2 regions of the Streptomyces sp. V4I23 genome follow, and region 2 is predicted to be linked to the other one. Evidence: riboswitches for the same ligand, from Rfam matches in the RefSeq annotation. Region 2 holds a riboswitch; the other holds the start of a gene.
What was found. Region 2 has a riboswitch for S-adenosylmethionine ahead of QFZ82_RS28705 (aminotransferase class V-fold PLP-dependent enzyme). Riboswitches for the same ligand answer to the same signal wherever they lie in the genome.

Region 1: another riboswitch for S-adenosylmethionine. It lies ahead of thrC (threonine synthase); the one in region 2 lies ahead of QFZ82_RS28705 (aminotransferase class V-fold PLP-dependent enzyme).

The regions. Positions count from the first base shown of each region.
Region 1 covers NZ_JAUSZW010000004.1:4,374,626-4,384,048, reverse strand. Annotated here, with positions in the region: gene groL (chaperonin GroEL) at 1-957, opposite strand, end outside; gene QFZ82_RS22245 (cold-shock protein) at 1,375-1,578, opposite strand; gene QFZ82_RS22240 (MoaD/ThiS family protein) at 1,985-2,260, opposite strand; gene thrC (threonine synthase) at 2,257-3,561, opposite strand; SAM riboswitch class I at 3,579-3,723, opposite strand; gene QFZ82_RS22230 (glucosyl-3-phosphoglycerate synthase) at 3,840-4,781, shown strand; gene QFZ82_RS22225 (hypothetical protein) at 4,820-5,065, shown strand; gene QFZ82_RS22220 (trehalose-6-phosphate synthase) at 5,095-6,477, shown strand; gene otsB (trehalose-phosphatase) at 6,712-7,557, opposite strand; gene QFZ82_RS22210 (DUF3263 domain-containing protein) at 7,568-7,804, opposite strand; gene QFZ82_RS22205 (extracellular solute-binding protein) at 7,886-9,103, opposite strand; gene QFZ82_RS22200 (ROK family protein) at 9,391-9,423, shown strand, end outside.
Region 2 covers NZ_JAUSZW010000004.1:5,804,845-5,814,267, forward strand. Annotated here, with positions in the region: gene QFZ82_RS28690 (ubiquinol-cytochrome c reductase iron-sulfur subunit) at 1-1,005, shown strand, start outside; gene QFZ82_RS28695 (cytochrome bc complex cytochrome b subunit) at 1,002-2,627, shown strand; gene trpD (anthranilate phosphoribosyltransferase) at 2,753-3,817, shown strand; SAM riboswitch class IV at 3,922-4,039, shown strand; gene QFZ82_RS28705 (aminotransferase class V-fold PLP-dependent enzyme) at 4,247-5,668, shown strand; gene QFZ82_RS28710 (Lrp/AsnC family transcriptional regulator) at 5,741-6,022, opposite strand; partial or broken gene QFZ82_RS28715 (rhomboid family intramembrane serine protease) at 6,019-6,754, opposite strand; gene QFZ82_RS28720 (hypothetical protein) at 6,940-7,182, shown strand; gene QFZ82_RS28725 (NYN domain-containing protein) at 7,221-8,585, shown strand; gene QFZ82_RS28730 (NlpC/P60 family protein) at 8,903-9,423, shown strand, end outside.

The sequences.
Region 1 (9,423 bases), 1.4 Mb from region 2:
GCGGGCGCGGCCCAGCAGGTCCAGGCCGGCGTTCTCGAGCTTGAGGCCGACCTCCTCGGAGATGACCGTGCCGCCCGTGAGGATGGCGATGTCGTTCAGCATGGCCTTGCGGCGGTCGCCGAAGCCCGGGGCCTTGACGGCGACGGACTTGAAGGTGCCGCGGATCTTGTTCACGACGAGCGTGGACAGGGCCTCGCCCTCGACGTCCTCGGCGATGATCAGCAGCGGCTTGCCGGACTGCATGACCTTCTCCAGCAGCGGAAGGAGGTCCTTCACGTTGCCGACCTTGGAGTTGACGATCAGGATGTACGGGTCGTCGAGGGACGCCTCCATACGCTCCATGTCGGTGGCGAAGTACGCCGAGATGTAGCCCTTGTCGAAGCGCATACCCTCGGTGAGCTCCAGCTCCAGACCGAAGGTCTGGGACTCCTCGACGGTGATGACGCCTTCCTTGCCGACCTTGTCCATGGCCTCGGCGATGAGCTCACCGATCTGGGTGTCGGCGGCGGAGATGGAGGCCGTGGAAGCGATCTGCTCCTTGGTCTCGACATCCTTCGCCTGCTCGAGCAGGGCGCCGGAGACGGCCTCGACGGCCTTCTCGATGCCGCGCTTGAGGGCCATCGGGTTGGCGCCGGCGGCCACGTTGCGCAGACCCTCGCGGACGAGCGCCTGGGCGAGAACGGTCGCGGTGGTCGTACCGTCACCGGCGACGTCGTCCGTCTTCTTGGCGACTTCCTTGACCAGCTCGGCGCCGATCTTCTCGTACGGGTCCTCGAGCTCGATCTCCTTGGCGATGGACACACCATCGTTGGTGATCGTGGGGGCGCCCCACTTCTTCTCGAGGACGACGTTGCGACCCTTGGGGCCAAGGGTGACCTTGACGGCGTCGGCGAGCTGGTTCATCCCGCGCTCGAGACCGCGCCGTGCCTCCTCGTCGAACGCGATGATCTTGGCCATGTGAAGTGGTCCTCCCGGACTGGGGTGGATTGCTTCGGATCGCATTCGGCGCCCGCGACGGACGGCCTGCGCGCCGTGTGGTTCCTTGCCCCACCCGGCCTGCGGACCTCACCGACCCGATCCAAGTTCTGTCACTCTCACTGGGAGAGTGCTAACGCCAATGATTAGCACTCGCCCCCGGAGAGTGCAAGCGCCTCACGCTCACGGCGCACGGCGGGCGGCCCTCACGGCGCACGGCGGGCGGCTCTCACGGCGGCTCTCCCGGCGGCCCTCACGGCGGCTCTCACGGCGGCCCTCACGGCGAGGGCCACGGCGGACCTCGCGACGAAGCACGAGGGGCCCGCGTCCCGGTCTGTCGGGATGCGGACCCCTCGTGCGTGAGTGCGTCGGTGGCCGAACGCGCCTGGATCAGTTGGATCAGACGGCGAGCTTGACCATGTCAGCCTGCGGACCCTTCTGGCCCTGCGAGATCTCGAACTCGACTCGCTGACCCTCTTCAAGGGTGCGGTATCCGTCCATCTGGATCGCACTGTAGTGGACGAAAACATCCGCACCACCGTCGACCGCGATGAAGCCGTACCCCTTCTCCGCGTTGAACCACTTGACGGTGCCCTGAGCCATGCCTAACTCCCCTATTACTGGCCCTTGCACAGGACCGCACTTCGCGGACCCGGGTCAGACCTCACCCCAGCAGGAGGGGTGTGCGCCGGAACGCGTCGACCGCGGCTGAATGTATCTGCCCAACTGCCCTCTGCAACAGGTCAATCGGACGAGAAATCTGGGCAGGACCGATCGGCCGATCCATGCGAATTCATTGAATTCCGGGGCAAGTCGGGCCCGGCAAAGTGCCACTTTCGACGCAATTCGATCGCTTACTTTGGCGCATTCTTGTGGAGCGGGAACGCATTGCCGAGCGGCCGGCGGAGGGGGCTTCCCAGACTCTACCGCGCTCAACCATGCAGAATTGCCCCCTCCGCTTCTCTCGCGGAGGGGGCAATACCGATAACGCGGGGTGACGCGGAGGAGATCAGCCGCCGGCGACGGCGGGGATGATCGAGACGCCCGCACCGTCCGGCGTCGCCGTCTCCAGGCCCTGCTCGAAGCGGACGTCGTCGTCGTTCACGTACACGTTGACGAAGCGGCGCAGCTTGCCCTGGTCGTCCAGGACGCGGGCCGCGATGCCCGTGTGGTTCTTCTCCAGGTCCGCGATGACCTCGGCCAGGGTCGCGCCCTCGGCGGGAACCTCGGCCTGCCCGCCCGTGTACGTGCGGAGGATGGTGGGGATACGGACGTTGACGCTCATGCGAGGCCAGCCTCTCGGAAAGAGTCCAGGTTGGGTCGGATGACAGCGGTCATACCCGTCGTGGGCGCCACCGCGTCGAGGGTCTTGAGGCCGTCACCCGTGTTGACGACGACCGTGGTCAGGGACGGGTCGATGGCACCGGCCTCGATCAGCTTCTTCGCCACACCGAGGGTCGTGCCGCCGGCGGTCTCCGTGAAGATGCCCTCCGTGCGGGCCAGCAGCTTGATCGCGTCCACGATCTGCTCGTCGGTGACGTCCTCGACCGCGCCGCCGGTGCGGCGGCAGATGTCCAGGACGTACGGGCCGTCGGCCGGGTTGCCGATCGCCAGGGACTTGGCGATGGTGTCGGGCTTCTGCGGCTTGACCACGTCGTGGCCCGCCTTGAAGGCTACGGACACCGGGGAGCAGCCCTCGGCCTGGGCGCCGAAGATCTTGTAGGGCTTGTCCTCGACCAGACCCAGCTTGATCAGCTCCTGCAGCCCCTTGTCGATCTTGGTGAGCTGGGAGCCGGAGGCGATCGGGATGACGATCTGGTCGGGCAGCCGCCAGCCGAGCTGCTCGCAGATCTCGTACGCGAGCGTCTTGGAGCCCTCGGCGTAGTACGGGCGGAGGTTGACGTTCACGAAGCCCCAGCCCTCGCCGGCGGGGTCTCCGATGAGCTCGGAGCAGAAGCGGTTGACGTCGTCGTAGTTGCCCTCGATGCCAACCAGTTCACCGCCGTAGACCGCGGCCATGACGACCTTGCCCTGCTCCAGGTCGTGCGGGATGAACACGCAGGAGCGGAGGCCGGCGCGGGCCGCCGCGGCGCCGACCGCGCCCGCGAGGTTGCCGGTGGAGGAGCAGGAGAGGGTGGTGTAGCCGAAGGCGCGGGCGGCCTCCAGGGCCTGGGCGACGACGCGGTCCTTGAAGGAGTGCGTCGGGTTGCCGGAGTCGTCCTTGACGAAGAGCTTGCCGGCCTCGACGCCCAGCTCACGGGCGAGGTTGTCGGCCTGGACGAGCTTGGTCCAGCCGGGGTTCAGGTTCGGCTTGTCCGCGACGTCGGCCGGGACGGGCAGCAGCGGGGCGTAGCGCCAGATGTTCTCGGGGCCGGACTCGATCCGCTCGCGCAGGGCCTCGGGGTCGCCGCTCGGCACGTCGTACGCGACTTCGAGCGGCCCGAAACAGACCTCGCACGCGAAGATCGGACCGAGGTCGAACCGCTCGCCGCACTCGCGGCAGGAGAGCCCGGAGGCGGGGCCCAGGTCGACGGATCCGGTGGAACCAGCGGAGCCGTTGGTGGTGGCGACAGTCTGCACAGCCATGGAGGCGAGGCCCTTTCTCCTCATCTTCCCCGCGGCGCATCTCGCCGCGAGACGGAATTGGCACCTTCCCTAGCCGTGAGCCTCGCGCGATGTGCGCAGAGATCGGCTGGAGGGTTGCCGGGGCTTCAACGGGCCGTGTCCCTCTGCCCCTCTGGATGAGCGGTATTCGGTTGTCGGCGCGGTGACCCCGACATGCGGCGGTCATGCGCGTTGTTCAAGACTGTAACCGAACCCCTGGACGCTTGAGATGGTCGTCCGATCCGCGAGATGGAGATCACGTGCTGGATGAGGTGGAGCGCTGGCTCGCCCGACGGTCCTGGTCGGTGGCCGACCGCCCTCTCGGCCGGCTGCTGGCCGCCAAGAAGAACACCACGGTGAGCGTGGTGCTGCCGGCCCTGAACGAGGAGGAGACGGTCGGGGAGATCGTCTCCTCGATACGCGACGCGCTGATGTCGGGCCCCGTTCCGCTGGTCGACGAACTGGTGGTGATCGACTCGGCGTCGAGCGACCGCACGGCCGAGGTGGCCGCCGCGGCGGGCGCGCGGGTGGTCCACCGGGACGCCGTCCTGCCGCGCATACCGGCGGTGCCGGGCAAGGGCGATGTGCTCTGGCGGTCACTGATGGTGACCACTGGTGACATCGTGTGCTTCGTCGACGCGGACCTGCGCGAGTTCTCCCCGGACTTCGTCGTCGGGATCGTCGGGCCGCTGCTGACCGACCCCGAAGTGCAGTTCGTCAAGGCGATGTACGACCGCCCGCTCGGCTCCGCCCCCGCTCAGGGAGGCCGGGTGACGGAGCTGGTGGCGCGGCCGCTGCTGAATCTGCACTGGCCGCAACTGGCCGGTTTCGTCCAGCCGCTGGGCGGCGAGTACGCGGCCCGGCGCTCCCTGCTGGAGCAACTGCCGTTCCCGGTCGGTTACGGAGTGGAGCTGGGCCTGCTGGTGGACGCCCTCAACCTGGTGGGACTCGACGCGCTCGCACAGGTCGACGTGGGCACGCGCAGGCACCGCCACCAGGACGGGCAGGCCCTTGGCCGGATGGCGGCGACGATCTACCGCACGGCGCAACTGAGGCTGGCCCGCGGCCATTTGGTGCGGCCCGAGCTCACCCAGTTCGTGCGCGGCGAGCACGGATTCGAGCCCCGGGACCACCCGGTGGACACCGAGGAGCGGCCGCCTATGCGCGAGATCGGTGAGTACGCGGCGCGTCGCGCGGCATAAGCCGGGACCTCCGTCCCTTTTGTCTAACTTTCCTATGTATGAACCTCATGGACCTCACCGACTTCATGGACGTCATGCGCGGGATCCAGGGCACGGCGCCGGCCCTGGCCGCCGAGGGGCCGCGGTACACCGGTGAGCCGGCCCGCACCGGTTCCACCGCCGAGCAGCTGTGGCTGCTCGGCGGGGTCGCACTCAGCCTGACCGCGGCGGGCGTGGTCGCCGTCGCGGCCGCCCGTGGCCGGAAACGTGACACTGACCCGCGGCGCGGCCGCACGCACGTTTGAGGCCATACGGGACGGGCTAGGTTCGCCACATGGTCACCGACGCTGCTCAGATCCTCGTCGCCTCCAACCGCGGCCCGGTCTCCTACTCACCGGACGGCAAGGGCGGGCTCGACGCCCGCCGCGGCGGAGGCGGCCTCGTCTCCGGCCTCTCCGCGATCGGCTCCGACGCGCAGTCGCTGTGGGTGTGCGCCGCCCTCGGCGACGGCGACCGCGAGGCCGTGCGGCGCGGGGTGAGCGAGCCGGGCGTCAGGATGCTCGACATCGATCCGGCCATCCACTCCGACGCGTACAACGGCATCGCGAACTCGGTGCTGTGGTTCGTGCACCACATGCTCTACCAGACTCCGCTGGAGCCGGTCTTCGACCGGGAGTTCCGTCGGCAGTGGGACGCCTACCGGGCCTACAACCGCGCCTTCGCCGAGGCGCTGGCCGCCGACGCGGCACAGGGCGCGGCGGTCCTCGTGCAGGACTACCACCTCGCGCTGGTGCCGGGGATGCTGCGCCAGATGCGCCCCGACCTGCGGATCGGCCACTTCACGCACACGCCGTGGGCGCCCCCGGACTACTTCGGGCTGCTGCCGGACGACGTCGCCGAGGAGCTGCTGCGGGGGATGCTGGGCGCGGACCGGCTGGGCTTCCTGACGCAGCGGTGGGCGGACGCGTTCGCCGCGTGCTGCGAGCGGGTCACCGGCGGCACCGGCACGACGGAGATCGGGGTCCACGGGCTCGGCGCCGACGCGGGCTTCCTGCGCGAGCGGGCGCACCGGCCGGACGTGGCGGAACAGATGGCGCAGCTGCGCGAGCAGGTGGGCGAGGGCCGCAGGACGATCGTGCGCGTCGACCGGACCGAGCTGTCCAAGAACATCGTGCGCGGTCTGCTGGCGTACCGGGAGCTGCTGGAGACCCGCCCCGAGTGGCGCGAGCGGGTCGTCCACATCGCGCTCGCCTACCCGTCGCGGCAGGACCTCGCGGTCTACCGGGACTACACGGCCGAGGTCTCCCGGATCGCCGCCGAGATCAACGAGCGGTACGGCACCGCGGGCTGGACCCCGGTCGTCGTCCACGTCAAGGACGACTTCGCCCGCTCGCTCGCCGCGTACCGGCTGGCCGACGTCGCCCTCGTCAACCCCATCCGGGACGGCATGAACCTGGTCGCCAAGGAGGTCCCGGTCGTCTCGGACGCGGGGTGCGCGCTGGTGCTGTCCCGGGAGGCGGGGGCGTACTGGGACCTGGGCGAGGACGCGATCACGGTCAACCCCTACGACGTGACCGGCACGGCGGAGGCGCTGCACGCGGCGCTGACGATGCCGGACGCCGAACGGGCGGAGCGCACGAAGCGCCTGTCGGCGGCGGCGACGTCGCTGCCGCCGCGGCGCTGGTTCCTGGACCAGCTGGAGGCCCTGCGGGCATGACGCCCGGGGGTCGTGGCCGCTGCGCGGGGCCGTTTCCCCACTCCGCCCTCCCCCTACGGCCTGGCGGCCGTGGGAGGTGCCCCCAGACCGGCTGATTTCGCGCAGCGAAATCCAGCCCCGCCGGCGCTTGAGGCGCTGGGGGTCCCCCCACGCCCGCAGGGCGTAGGGAGCGGGTCCGGGGGCAGCGCCCCCGGTTACGGGAAGGGGCGGGGTGGGGAAACGCAGCCCGCAGGGCTAGACCCGTTCCGACAGCGCCGCCAGCAGCGACGCCACGGCCCCCGGCCCCGGCACCACCAGATCCGCGCGGGACGCCAGTTCCGTGACCTCGGTGCCGCTGCACACCAGCAGTCCCGGCACCCCGTCCGACCGCAGCTTCTCGACCGCGCCGTACGCCGGCAGGTCGCCCAGGTCGTCCCCGGCGTAGAGCACGGCCGTGGCGCCCACCTCCCGCACGTACTCCGCGAGCGCGACGCCCTTGTCCATGCCCGGCGGGCGCAGTTCCAGGACCATGCGGCCCGGCTCCAGGATCAGGCCGTGGCGGGAGGCGAGCGCTGCGAGCGGTTCGCGCAGGGCCTCGTAGGCGCCCTGCGGATCCTCCGCGCGGCGCGTGTGCACCGCGACGGCCCGGCCCTTCTCCTCGATCCACGTGCCGTGCCAGGCACCGTGGCCGTCGAGGAAGCCGGGCAGCTCCGCACGCGCGGCGGCGACACCGGGGTGCGGCGCGGGCGCGTTCACGGTCCCGGTGAGGGCGTCCCAGCGCTCGGCGCCGTAGTGCCCGAGAACCACCAGGTGATCGAGGCCCTCGACGCCCGCGAAGCCTCCGTAGCGCACGGCGACCCCGGCGGGCCGGCCCGTGATCACCGCGACGGACGCGATCTTCGGGGCGAGGGCGGCCAGCGCCGGTACGGCGGCGGGGTGGGCGCGCGCCTGCTCGGGGTCGGGCACGATCTCGGCGAGGGTGCCGTCGAAATCGAGGGCCACGACGGCCCCGGCGGGCCGGTCGAGCAGTGCCGCGAGCCCGTCGCGGCCTGCGGGGGTGGACGGCGTCGGCAGAGTGTGTGCGTACGGGGAGCTGCCCATGCATCCGACCTTATCGGCGAGTTCTCCTGGCGTCCCTCACACGGCGAAGCCGGTTGACGGTGACAGGGTCGTGGGCGAGGGCGCGCGGGTCGTCGAGGAGGGCGTTGAGGAGCTGGTAGTAGCGCACCGGGGACATCCCCAGCTGCTCCCTGATCGCCCGCTCCTTGGCCCCGGGCCCGGCCCAGGACCGTCGCTCCACCCCTAGGACGGCGCGCTCACGCTCGGTCAGCGTGGGCTCGTCGGTCATACGCTCCAACCTATCGCCGCGAGGAGGCGCACGGGGACACCCTCGGGGACATCGGTGCCCGCTCACCCAGCCCGGGCGCGGCTATTCCGCGGCTTCCGCCGCATCGGCCTCGCGGGCGATGCGGCCGAGGACGCTCGCGGGGCTGCCGCCCGGCTCGACCGCCTTGCCGATGTTCTTCTTGATGCTCTCGCTGACCGCGGCCCACGACGTCTTGCCGACGGGCGGGAGCACGGAACCGGGCAGCTCCTGCAGGAACGCCCTCAGGTCCTTGTGCGCCGGGTCCAGCTCCATCGCCTCGGAGGCGGAGACGGTCACGGGGAGCAGGTCGTTCTGGTCGGCGAAGTCCAGGACATTCTTGTCGGTGAAGACGAAGTCGAGGAACGTGCCGATCTCCTTGCGGTGCCCGTTCTCCTTGAAGCCCATGATCCAGTCGGCGACGCCCATCGACGCCTTGGCCTCGCCGTGCCGGCCCGGCAGGGCGACCTTGCCGACCTCGATGCCCTTCTTCTCGGCGGCCTGCATGAGGGAGGGGTGGCCGTTGAGCATGCCGACCTCGCCCCGCGTGAACGCCGCGAAGGCGTCCTTGCGGTTGAGCTTCCCGGGCGCGACCGGACCGGTCAGGCCCTCCTCGACGAGGTGGTCCTTCAGCCACTGGAAGGTCTCGACGTTGCGCTGCGAGTCGATCGTGTACTTGTCGACCGGGTCCGTATAGCCGTCGCCGCCGCTGAGCAGCCACATCATCGTCTCGGCCTGGGCCTCCTCGGGCCCGAGCGGCAGGGCGAAGGGGTAGGTGGCGCCGGTGCCGGCCTTCAGCTTCCGGGCGGCCTCCTCCAGGTCGGCCCAGGTCTTCGGCTCGTCCTCGACGCCGGCCTCGGCGAACAGCTTCTTGTTGTAGAAGAGCAGCCGGGTCGAGGCGACGAAGGGCAGTCCGTACTGGGTGCGCTTCTGCTCGCCCGCCGCGGTGAGCGGGCCGAGGAAGTTGGACTGCACGGGGATGGAGAGCAGCTGGTCCGCGGACCAGAGCTTGTCGGCGGCCGCGTAGTCGGCGTAGGAGCCGATCTGCGCGATGTCGGGGGCCTGTCCGGCCTCGACCATCTCGGCGACCTTGCGGTCGACGTCGTTCCAGGACTCGATCTGGACCTCGACCTCGATGCCGGGGTTCTCGGCCTCGAACGCGGCCGTGAGGTCGGCCCAGTAGGTCTTGCTGCTCTCGCCGCCGGCGACGTCGTAGTCGGCGGCCACCAGCTTGAGGGTGACGTGGTCGGATTCGTTGCCGCAGCCGCTCAGCGCGACCGTCATGCCGAGTGCGGCGACTGCCGCGGTCAGACCTCTGAAGGGCCGCTTCACGGCACTCCCCCACCCTCTGCTGCCAGTTGTCGATTTGCCCCGGTCGGTCCCCAGTGACGCCCTGCGAGACGAGCATCGATTCTTCCACGTTCGCTCATGAGGTCTACACCATTGCCGGTATCGCTTTCACAACGTCCCGCCAGGGCGCGGCCCCTCACGACTCACGGTTTTGTATGGCTTGACAACAATCCCCTCTACTGGACTAGACCTGTTCCCGGTCCACGCGCCACACTGTCTTCGTGAGACACGTCATCGCCCTCGATGTGGGCGGC
Region 2 (9,423 bases):
GGCGGCACGGCCGTCGCACAGCGTGACGAGGACCCGTTCGCCGACCCCGGACTGCCGGCCCACAAGCCGCGCGTCCAGGACATCGACGAGCGTGCGGCCAAGCGCTCCGAGCGCACCGTCGCCTTCCTGTTCACGCTGTCGATGCTCTCCACGATCGGCTTCATCGCCTCGTTCGTGATCTTCGACGTCAAGACGATCGTCTACATCTGGCCGCTCGGTCACATCAGCGCGCTGAACTTCGCGCTGGGTGTGACCCTGGGTCTCGCGCTCTTCTGCATCGGCGCCGGCGCCGTGCACTGGGCGCGCACCCTGATGTCCGACGTCGAGGTCGCCGACGACCGGCACGCGATCGAGGCCGCGCCCGAGGTCAAGGCCAAGGTCATGTCGGACTTCGCCGACGGTGCGCGTGAGTCCGCGATCGGCCGCCGCAAGCTGATCCGCAACACCATGTTCGGCGCGCTGGCCATGGTGCCGCTCTCCGGTGTGGTGCTGCTGCGCGAGCTCGGCCCGCTGCCCGAGGACAAGCTCCGCCACACGCTGTGGGCCAAGGGCAAGACCCTCATCAACATGAACACGAACGAGCCGCTCCGTCCCGAGGACGTCGCGGTCGGGTCGCTGACCTTCGCCATGCCCGAGGGCCTGGAGGAGAGCGACCACGAGTTCAACACCGAGATCGCCAAGGCCGCCCTGATGCTCGTCCGCATTCAGCCGGAGGACATCAAGGACAAGCGCGAGCTCGAGTGGTCGCACGACGGCATCGTCGCCTACTCGAAGATCTGCACCCACGTCGGCTGCCCGGTCAGCCTGTACGAGCAGCAGACGCACCACGTCCTCTGCCCGTGCCACCAGTCCACCTTCGACCTCTCCGACGGCGCCCGCGTCATCTTCGGCCCGGCCGGTCACCCCCTTCCGCAGCTGCGGATCGGTGTGAACGCCGAGGGCAACCTCGAGGCGCTCGGCGACTTCGAAGAGCCTGTCGGTCCTGCCTTCTGGGAGCGCGGATGAGTACACAGACGGATACGCAGAAGAAGGCGCCCGCCGGCGAGCGGGTGGCCGACTGGGCGGACGGCCGGCTCGGGATCTACTCCCTGGCCAAGGCCAACATGCGGAAGATCTTCCCGGACCACTGGTCCTTCATGCTGGGTGAGATCGCGCTCTACAGCTTCATCATCATCATCCTCACGGGTGTGTACCTGACGCTGTTCTTCCACCCGAGCATGAACGAGATCGAGTACCACGGCTCGTACGTGCCGATGCAGGGCATCCGCATGACAGAGGCGTACGCCTCGACCCTGGACATCAGCTTCGACGTCCGCGGTGGTCTGCTCATCCGGCAGATCCACCACTGGGCCGCGCTGATCTTCCTCGCCGCCATGTTCGTGCACATGATGCGCGTGTTCTTCACCGGCGCGTTCCGCAAGCCGCGTGAGATCAACTGGCTGTTCGGCTTCCTGCTGTTCGTCCTCGGCATGTTCACCGGTTTCACCGGTTACTCGCTGCCCGACGACCTGCTCTCCGGCACCGGTGTCCGCTTCACGCAGGGCGCGATCCTGTCCACGCCGATCGTCGGCACGTACATCTCGATGTTCCTGTTCGGCGGCGAGTTCCCCGGCCACGACATGGTGGCCCGGTTCTACTCGATCCACATCCTGCTGCTGCCGGGCATCATGCTCGGCCTCGTGGTGGCGCACCTGATCCTGGTCTTCTACCACAAGCACACGCAGTTCGCGGGCCCCGGCCGCACGAACAAGAACGTCGTCGGCATGCCCCTGCTGCCGGTGTACATGGCCAAGGCCGGAGGCTTCTTCTTCCTGGTCTTCGGTGTCATCGCGATCATCGCCGGCCTGTTCACGATCAACCCGGTGTGGGCGCTCGGCCCGTACCGCCCGGACCAGGTGTCCACCGGTGCCCAGCCCGACTGGTACATGGGCTTCGCCGAGGGTCTGATCCGTGTGATGCCGGGCTGGGAGATCAACCTGTGGGGTCACACGCTCGTCCTGGGCGTGTTCATCCCGCTGGTCCTCTTCGGTCTGGTCCTCGGGGCGATCGCCGTCTACCCGTTCATCGAGTCCTGGATCACCGGCGACAAGCGCGAGCACCACATCCTGGACCGCCCGCGCAACGCGCCGACCCGTACCGCCCTGGGCGTCGCCTGGGTCACCGGCTATGTGATCATGCTGCTCGGCGGTGGAAACGACATCTTCGCCACGCACTTCCACCTGTCGATCAACTCGATCACCTGGTTCGTCCGGATCACCTACTTCGTCGGACCGGTTCTCGCCTTCATCATCACGAAGCGGATCTGCCTGGGTCTGCAGCGGCGTGACAAGGAGAAGGTGCTGCACGGACGCGAGTCCGGCATCATCAAGCGCCTGCCGCACGGTGAGTTCGTCGAGATCCACGAGCCGCTGTCGCAGGCCGACCGGTACAAGCTGACCGCGCACGAGCAGTACAAGCCCGCCGAGATCGGCCCGACGGTCGACGAGAACGGTGTGCGCCGCAAGATCGGCCGTATGGAGAAGCTGCGCGTCAAGCTCAGCAAGGGCTACTACGGCGGCGACAACCAGGTCGCCAAGCCCACGGTCGACGAGTACAAGGAGATCACCAGCGGCCACGGCCACCACTGATCACCTGACCTGTCGGTCGCCACAGCGCGGGCCCCGTCCATCGAATGGACGGGGCCCTTCGCTGTGCCCCGGGGCTGGATAGGGTGGGTGCCATCCTTATCGGCTTGTGGACCCAGGAGTGGACCATGAACGTTGTGACCCCGGTTGGCGGCGACAGCGTGGCGGCCCACTCCTGGCCGAGCGTGCTGAACGCCCTCCTCGACAACCGCGACCAGAGTGCCGACGCCACCGCGTGGGCCATGGACCGCATCCTCAGCGGCGAGGCCACCGACGCGCAGATCGCCGGCTTCGCGGTGGCCCTGCGGGCCAAGGGCGAGACCGTCGAGGAGATCTCGGGCCTCGTACGGACCATGTACGAGCACGCCAACCTCATCGAGGTCCCCGGCCCCAGTGTCGACATCGTCGGCACCGGCGGCGACGGCGCGAAGACGGTCAACATCTCCACCATGTCCGCGATCGTCGTCGCCGGTACGGGCGCGAAGGTGGTCAAGCACGGCAACCGGGCCGCCTCGTCGGCGAGCGGGGCCTCGGACGTCCTGGAGAAGCTCGGCGTCAATCTGGAGCTGACCCCGCAGCGCGTGGCCGAGGTCGCCGAGGAGGCCGGGATCACCTTCTGCTTCGCGGTGAAGTTCCACCCGGCACTGCGCCATGTCGCCATGGCCCGCAAGGAACTCGGCATCCGCACCGTCTTCAACTTCCTGGGCCCGCTCACCAACCCGGCCAAGGTCAGGGCCCAGGCCACCGGCGTCGCCGACGCCCGGATGGCGCCCATCGTCGCCGGCGTCCTCGCCGAGCGCGGCTCCTCCGCGCTGGTGTTCCGCGGCGACGACGGGCTGGACGAGCTCACCACGACCGCGACGTCCCGCGTGTGGAGGGTCCGGGACGGCGAGGTGACCGAGGAGGCGTTCGACCCGCGGGACCTCGGTATCGACCTGGTGCCCGTGGAGGCCCTGCGCGGCGCCGACGCCTCGTACAACGCCGACGTGGCGCGCCGCCTGCTCGGCGGCGAGACCGGCCCGGTGCGGGACGCCGTCCTGCTCAACTCGGCGGCAGCGCTGGCGGCGCTGGAGCCGACCGACGGCACGCTGAACGAACAGCTGGCGGCCGGTATCGCGCGGGCGGCGCAGTCGATCGACTCGGGCGCGGCGCGGGCGGCGCTGGAGCGCTGGGTGACGGCGAGCAACGCGTGACGTCCGGCGGAACGACGCACCACGGGTGAGTCCGGCAAGGGCGCGGTCCACTATGCGGACCGCGGCCTTGCGCCATCCGAGACGTATGGCAGGATGCTCTCCAAGGTCATGAGTGACAGCGATTACGGCCCCGGCCCGCTGTCCGGCAACCCTCCGTCCGTGGCGGGGTGCCCCGGGTGAAGACCAGGCCGCAGGCAGCGAGGTCTGTGGCAAGCGCGGACCCCTTCCAGCCCTGGGGTCCTGGTCCTCGAGGAGCTGTCTCGTGAGCAAGCGAATGCGATAGGGCGTTCCGCCCCTTCTTCACCACACCTCCGTGCGGGATGTCCGCGCGTCGAGGTCTTTCCCCGTACGCCGTTGCACAGCTGCGCTGTTGCGCCGTCGCGGGGCCTGTCGAAGCCAACTCGCCTTTTCCTGCCGGGAGATACCGTCATGTCCGCACGCCCTGTCGCCGCCGCCGCCACCGCCACCGCCTCCGCCGCCGCCACCGCCTCCGCCGCTGCCGCCGCCGACTGCGACCCCTGCTGCTCCGCGCCGCTGCCCGTCCTCGGCCGGGACGTCACCGTCCCGCTCGTGACCGGCGGCGAGGTCACGTACGCCGCCCTCGACTACGCGGCCAGCGCCCCGGCGCTCCAGCGCGTGTGGGACGACGTCGCCGCGTACGCCCCCTACTACGGCAGCGTGCACCGGGGCGCCGGATACCTCTCGCAGCTGTCCACCGACCTGTTCGAGAACAGCCGGGCCACCGTCCACTCCTTCCTCGACTGCCGGGACGGTGACCAGGTCGTCTTCACCCGCTCCACCACGGACTCGCTGAACCTGCTCGCCGCCGTGCTCCCCACCGACTGCCAGGTCTTCGTCTTCGAGACCGAGCACCACGCGTCGCTGCTGCCGTGGAGTGATGCGCGCGTGACGTACCTGAATGCGCCGCGCACCCCGGAAGAGGCGGTACGGACGCTGGAGCACGCGCTCGCCGAGCGCGACCCTTACGGTCCGGCGCTGGTGTGCGTGACCGGTGCGTCGAACGTGACCGGTGAGCTGTGGCCCGTGAAGGAACTCGCCGCCGCTGCCCATGCGCACGGTGCGCGCATCGTGCTGGACGCCGCCCAGCTCGCGCCCCACCACCTCGTGTCCGTACGGGAGTTGGACGTCGACTGGGTCGCGTTCTCGGGGCACAAGCTGTACGCGCCGTTCGGTTCCGGCGTGCTGGCCGGCCGCGCCGACTGGCTCCAGGACGCGGAGCCGTACCTGGCGGGCGGCGGCGCGTCGCGGAAGGTGGCGCGGCGCGCGGACGGCGGCGTGGACGTCGAGTGGCACACGACGGCCGCGCGCCACGAGGCCGGTTCGCCGAACGTGATCGGCGTCTACTCGATCGCGTCCGCCTGCAAGGCGCTCACGGAGGCCGGCTTCGACACGCTGGTCGAGCGCGAGCAGCACCTGATCGCGAAGGTGCGCGAGGGGCTGGCGGAGGTGCCGCAGGTCCGCGTCCTGTCGCTCTTCGGCGACGACGCGCCGCGCGTCGGCGTCATCTCGTTCGTGGTGGACGGCTGGAACAGCTCGCACTTCGCGGCGGCGCTGTCGGCGGAGTACGGGATCGGCGTCCGGGACGGCCTGTTCTGCGCCCACCCGCTGGTGCGCACGCTGCTCGGCAGCGACCCGCAGGAGGTCGGCGAGTGCGGTGCGCCGGAGGCGGAGCCGGGGGAGCAGTCGCTGAACGCGATCCGCGTGAGCTTCGGCGCGGGCACGCCGGACGAGCATGTGGAGCGTTTCGTGGGGGCGGTGCGGGAGCTGGTGCGCGAGGGCGCGAAGTGGACGTACCGCACGGAGGACGGCCGCTGCGTCCCCGCGGTCTGAGTCAGGGGGCGGCGCAGCCGGGTGCGCCGCCCTCCCCCATAGCCCTGCGGGCATGGGAGGTGCCCCCAAGCGCTACGCGTCGAGGCCGATCGCGAACGCAGCCTCCAGATCGTGCTGCGAGTACGTGCGGAACGCCACGTGCGTGTCCGTCGCCTCGACGCCCGGGATCTTGCTGATGCGGCCCGGAATCACGTCCGCCAGGTCGTCGTGCTTCGCCACGCGCACCATGGCGATCAGGTCGTACGTGCCGGTCACGGAGAAGACCTCGCTGACGCTGTCCAGCGCCGCGATCGACTCGGCGATCTCGGGGATGCGGTCCACACTGGTCTTGATGAGCACGATCGCGGTGATCACGGTTGGCTTTCTCCCTCGGTGGCCGCTGCAGATGTCCTCACTCTAGTCCCACCCCGGAATCGGCCCCAGGCGTAGAGGAAGCCCGCCGAGAACCCCGCGAGGTGCGCCAGGTACGCGACCCCCGGGCCGCTGCCGCGCCTTCTGGGCCGCCAGCCACTGAAGGACGAACCAGAAGATCAGCACCGCCCACGCCGGGAATCGCAGCGGCAGGAAGAAGAGGAACGGGTACAGGCTCGTCACCCGCGCCTTCGGGAACAGGAACAGGAACGCGCCCAGCACTCCCGAGATCGCCCCGGACGCGCCCACCAGCGTCTGCGCGGATTCCGCGTTGGCCACCGCGTACGCGAGCAGGGCCACGTAGCCGGCGCCCAGGTAGAAGAGGGCGAACTCCGCACGCCCCATGCGTTCTTCGGCCATCGTGCCGAAGACGTAGAGGAAGAGCATGTTCCCCAGCAGGTGCAGCCAGCTGCCGTGGATGAACAGGGCGGTGAAGGGCGTCAGGAGCGCGCGGGGCGATCCGGTCAGGAGGTCCGCCGGGATCACGCCCCAGCGTTCGAAGTACGCCTCCTGCGCCGCGAGCAGGGCGTCGCCGAGCCCGTGGGAGGGGTCGAGGCCGGAGACCGGGCTGACGACGAAGATCGCGCAGCACAGTGCGATCAGGCCGTAGGTGACGACCGGCCCCTTCGCCGCCTCCCGGACCATGTCCCGTGCCCTGCCCCACCTACTGATCATGGACAGAGCATGGCGTAGCGGGACCGAACGGTACAGAGTGCCTCGCCGTGACCACGGCGCCCTCCCTCGAGCTCCGGTCCGCGTGAGCATCGGGTGCCCCCATGCCCGTAGGGTTACAGGCAGTACATCCGCAGTTCGAGGGCGCACCGCGGCACAGGACCCGCACGACGGAAGAGGACGGCACGATGACGACGGTTCCCTGGCCTACCGCCGAGACCAGGTGGCGCTGCACACTCTGCGGCAACCTCACACGCTTCGACGTGACGCGCTCGTCCAAGGTCGTCGAGTACGTCCATCTGGACCTTGCCGGCGAGCCGACCGTCGAGGAGCGCGAGGTGGTCAGTGAGACCATCGAGTCGGTCCGCTGCCGCTGGTGCAACGCGGTGGACCAGATCGAGCTGGTGGACAGGCCGGGCGCCGCTTCCTGAGGGAGAGCGGCCCGCAAGGGTGGTAGGGGTGACGGATCGTGGAGCAGCCCGCGAGTGGCGCGGAGCCGGCCGGTGCGGCCGGTGACGCCGCCGAGGCGCTCGACCGCCCGCTGCCCGAAGGGGTGCGGCGCCGCGTCGTCGCGCTCGTCTCGGACGCGTTCGGCGGCCTGACCGTCGCCGAGCTGCCGCCGCAGCTGAGGCAGTACGCCCGGTTCACCCCCACCCGCCGGGGCAAGTTCGCCGGCAACGCGATGGCCGCCGCGCTGGAGAGCGACACGCTCTTCAGGCAGCGGATCGCCGAGCGGCTGGCCAAGGCGGAGCCCGAGCTCGCCCGGGCCCTGGAGTCCGGAGCCCCGCCCGCCGCCGCCGACCCGGTCGACGTGGCCGCCGCCGCGTACGTGCTGCGCCCCACCGGATGGGTGAAACTCGTCGCCGCGGCCGGCGAGGAGGCCCAGCGTGCGGACGCCGAGCGCGCCGACGAGGCCGGCCGGCGTGAACTGGAGCGGCTGCGCGAGGAACTGGCGGCGGCGCGCGGCCAGATCAGGGCCGAGACCGAGCGGCTGCGCGCCGAGCTCGACGGCGCCCGCAAGGAGAACGACTCCCTGGGGCGCAAGCTGCGCAGCGCGCAGGCCGATGTGAAGCGCGGCGAGGCCGCCCTGCGCCGTACGGTCGCCGAGATCGACGCGATCAGGGCGCAGGCCGCGGCCCAGGTGTCGGCGGCGGAGAGCGAGAGCCGCCGGCTCAAGGCCCGCCTGGCCGAGGCCGAGGCGGCGGTGGAGGCCGGGCGGCGGGCCGCCCGCGAGGGGCGTTCCATCGAGGACATGCGGCTGCGGCTGCTGCTCGACACCGTGCTGGACGCGGCCCAGGGGCTGCGCCGCGAGCTGGCGCTGCCGCCCGCCGGGGTGCATCCCGCCGACACGGTCGACGCCGTCGAGCCGGGGCGGATGTCGCCCAAGGACATCGCGGCCCGTGCCCTCTCGGAGACCGACCCCGCGCTGCTGGACCAGTTGCTGGCGCTGCCCCAGGCGCACGTCGTCGTCGACGGCTACAACGTCACCAAGACCGGCTATCCGACGATGCCGCTGGAGAAGCAGCGGCTGCGGCTGCTCGGCGGGCTGTCGGTGCTCGCCGCGCAGACCGGCGCGGAGGTCACCTGTGTGTTCGACGGCGCCGAACTGGCCGCGCCGGTGCTGCTGGCGCCGCCGCGCGGGGTGCGGGTGCTGTTCTCCAAGCCGGGGGTCACCGCGGACGAGCTGATCCGTCAGCTGGTGCGCGCGGAGCCGCCGGGCCGGCCGGTGGTGGTCGTGTCGACCGACCGCGAGGTCGCCGACGGCGTGGCCAAGGCGGGTGCCCGCCCGGTCCCGTCCGTCTTGTTGCTGAAGCGGCTTTCGCGGCTGTCGTAACTCCCGTCGCAAATGACCGAATTGAATCGGTACTGCTGGGACGGTGTGTCAAGTGACCATTACTACGCGTGTGATGTGAGTAAAGAATGCGCGCGGCGGCCGAGTTTTTCCGATGAGGATTTGAACTGATCACAAGAAGGTCACTAGGGTCGGGCCTCGAACCTTCGCGCGGTTGATCGTCCACCCGGGACGACAGCGAAGGAACCGCCGAGTTCGCATAGTTCGCCCCTTTTCCCCCAAGGGATCCGATGTGCGGACGCCGGGGATTGAACCCCCCACAGCCCGGTAGGCGGCTGAGGAAGAAGGAGCTCGCCTCCGTGGCGTCCCACCGTCGTCCCAAGCAGCCGAGCCGCACCCGTGTGACCGTGCTCACCGCGACCGCCGCTGCCGCTGTCGCGCTGACCGCCCAGACCGCCCATGCCGAACCGAAGCCGAGCAAGAGCGAGGTCAAGGCGAAGGTCGACAAGCTCTACGAAGAGGCGGAGCACGCCACCGAGCAGTACAACGGGGCCAAGGAGAAGCAGGACAAGCTCGACGACCAGATCGACGCGCTGCAGGACAAGGTGGCGCGCGGTCAGGAAGAGCTCAACACCCTGCGGGACAGCCTGGGTTCGGTCGCGAGCGCCCAGTACCGCTCCGGCGGCATCGACCCCTCGGTCCAGCTCTTCCTCTCCGGCGACCCGGACACCTACCTCGAGAAGGCATCCGCGCTGGACCAGCTCGGCGCCAAGCAGACCGAGGCGATCCAGGAGATCCAGGCCAAGCAGCGCGCGCTCGCGCAGCAGCGCCAGGAGGCCCAGGGCAAGCTCAAGGACCTGGCGGAGACCCGTCAGGAGCT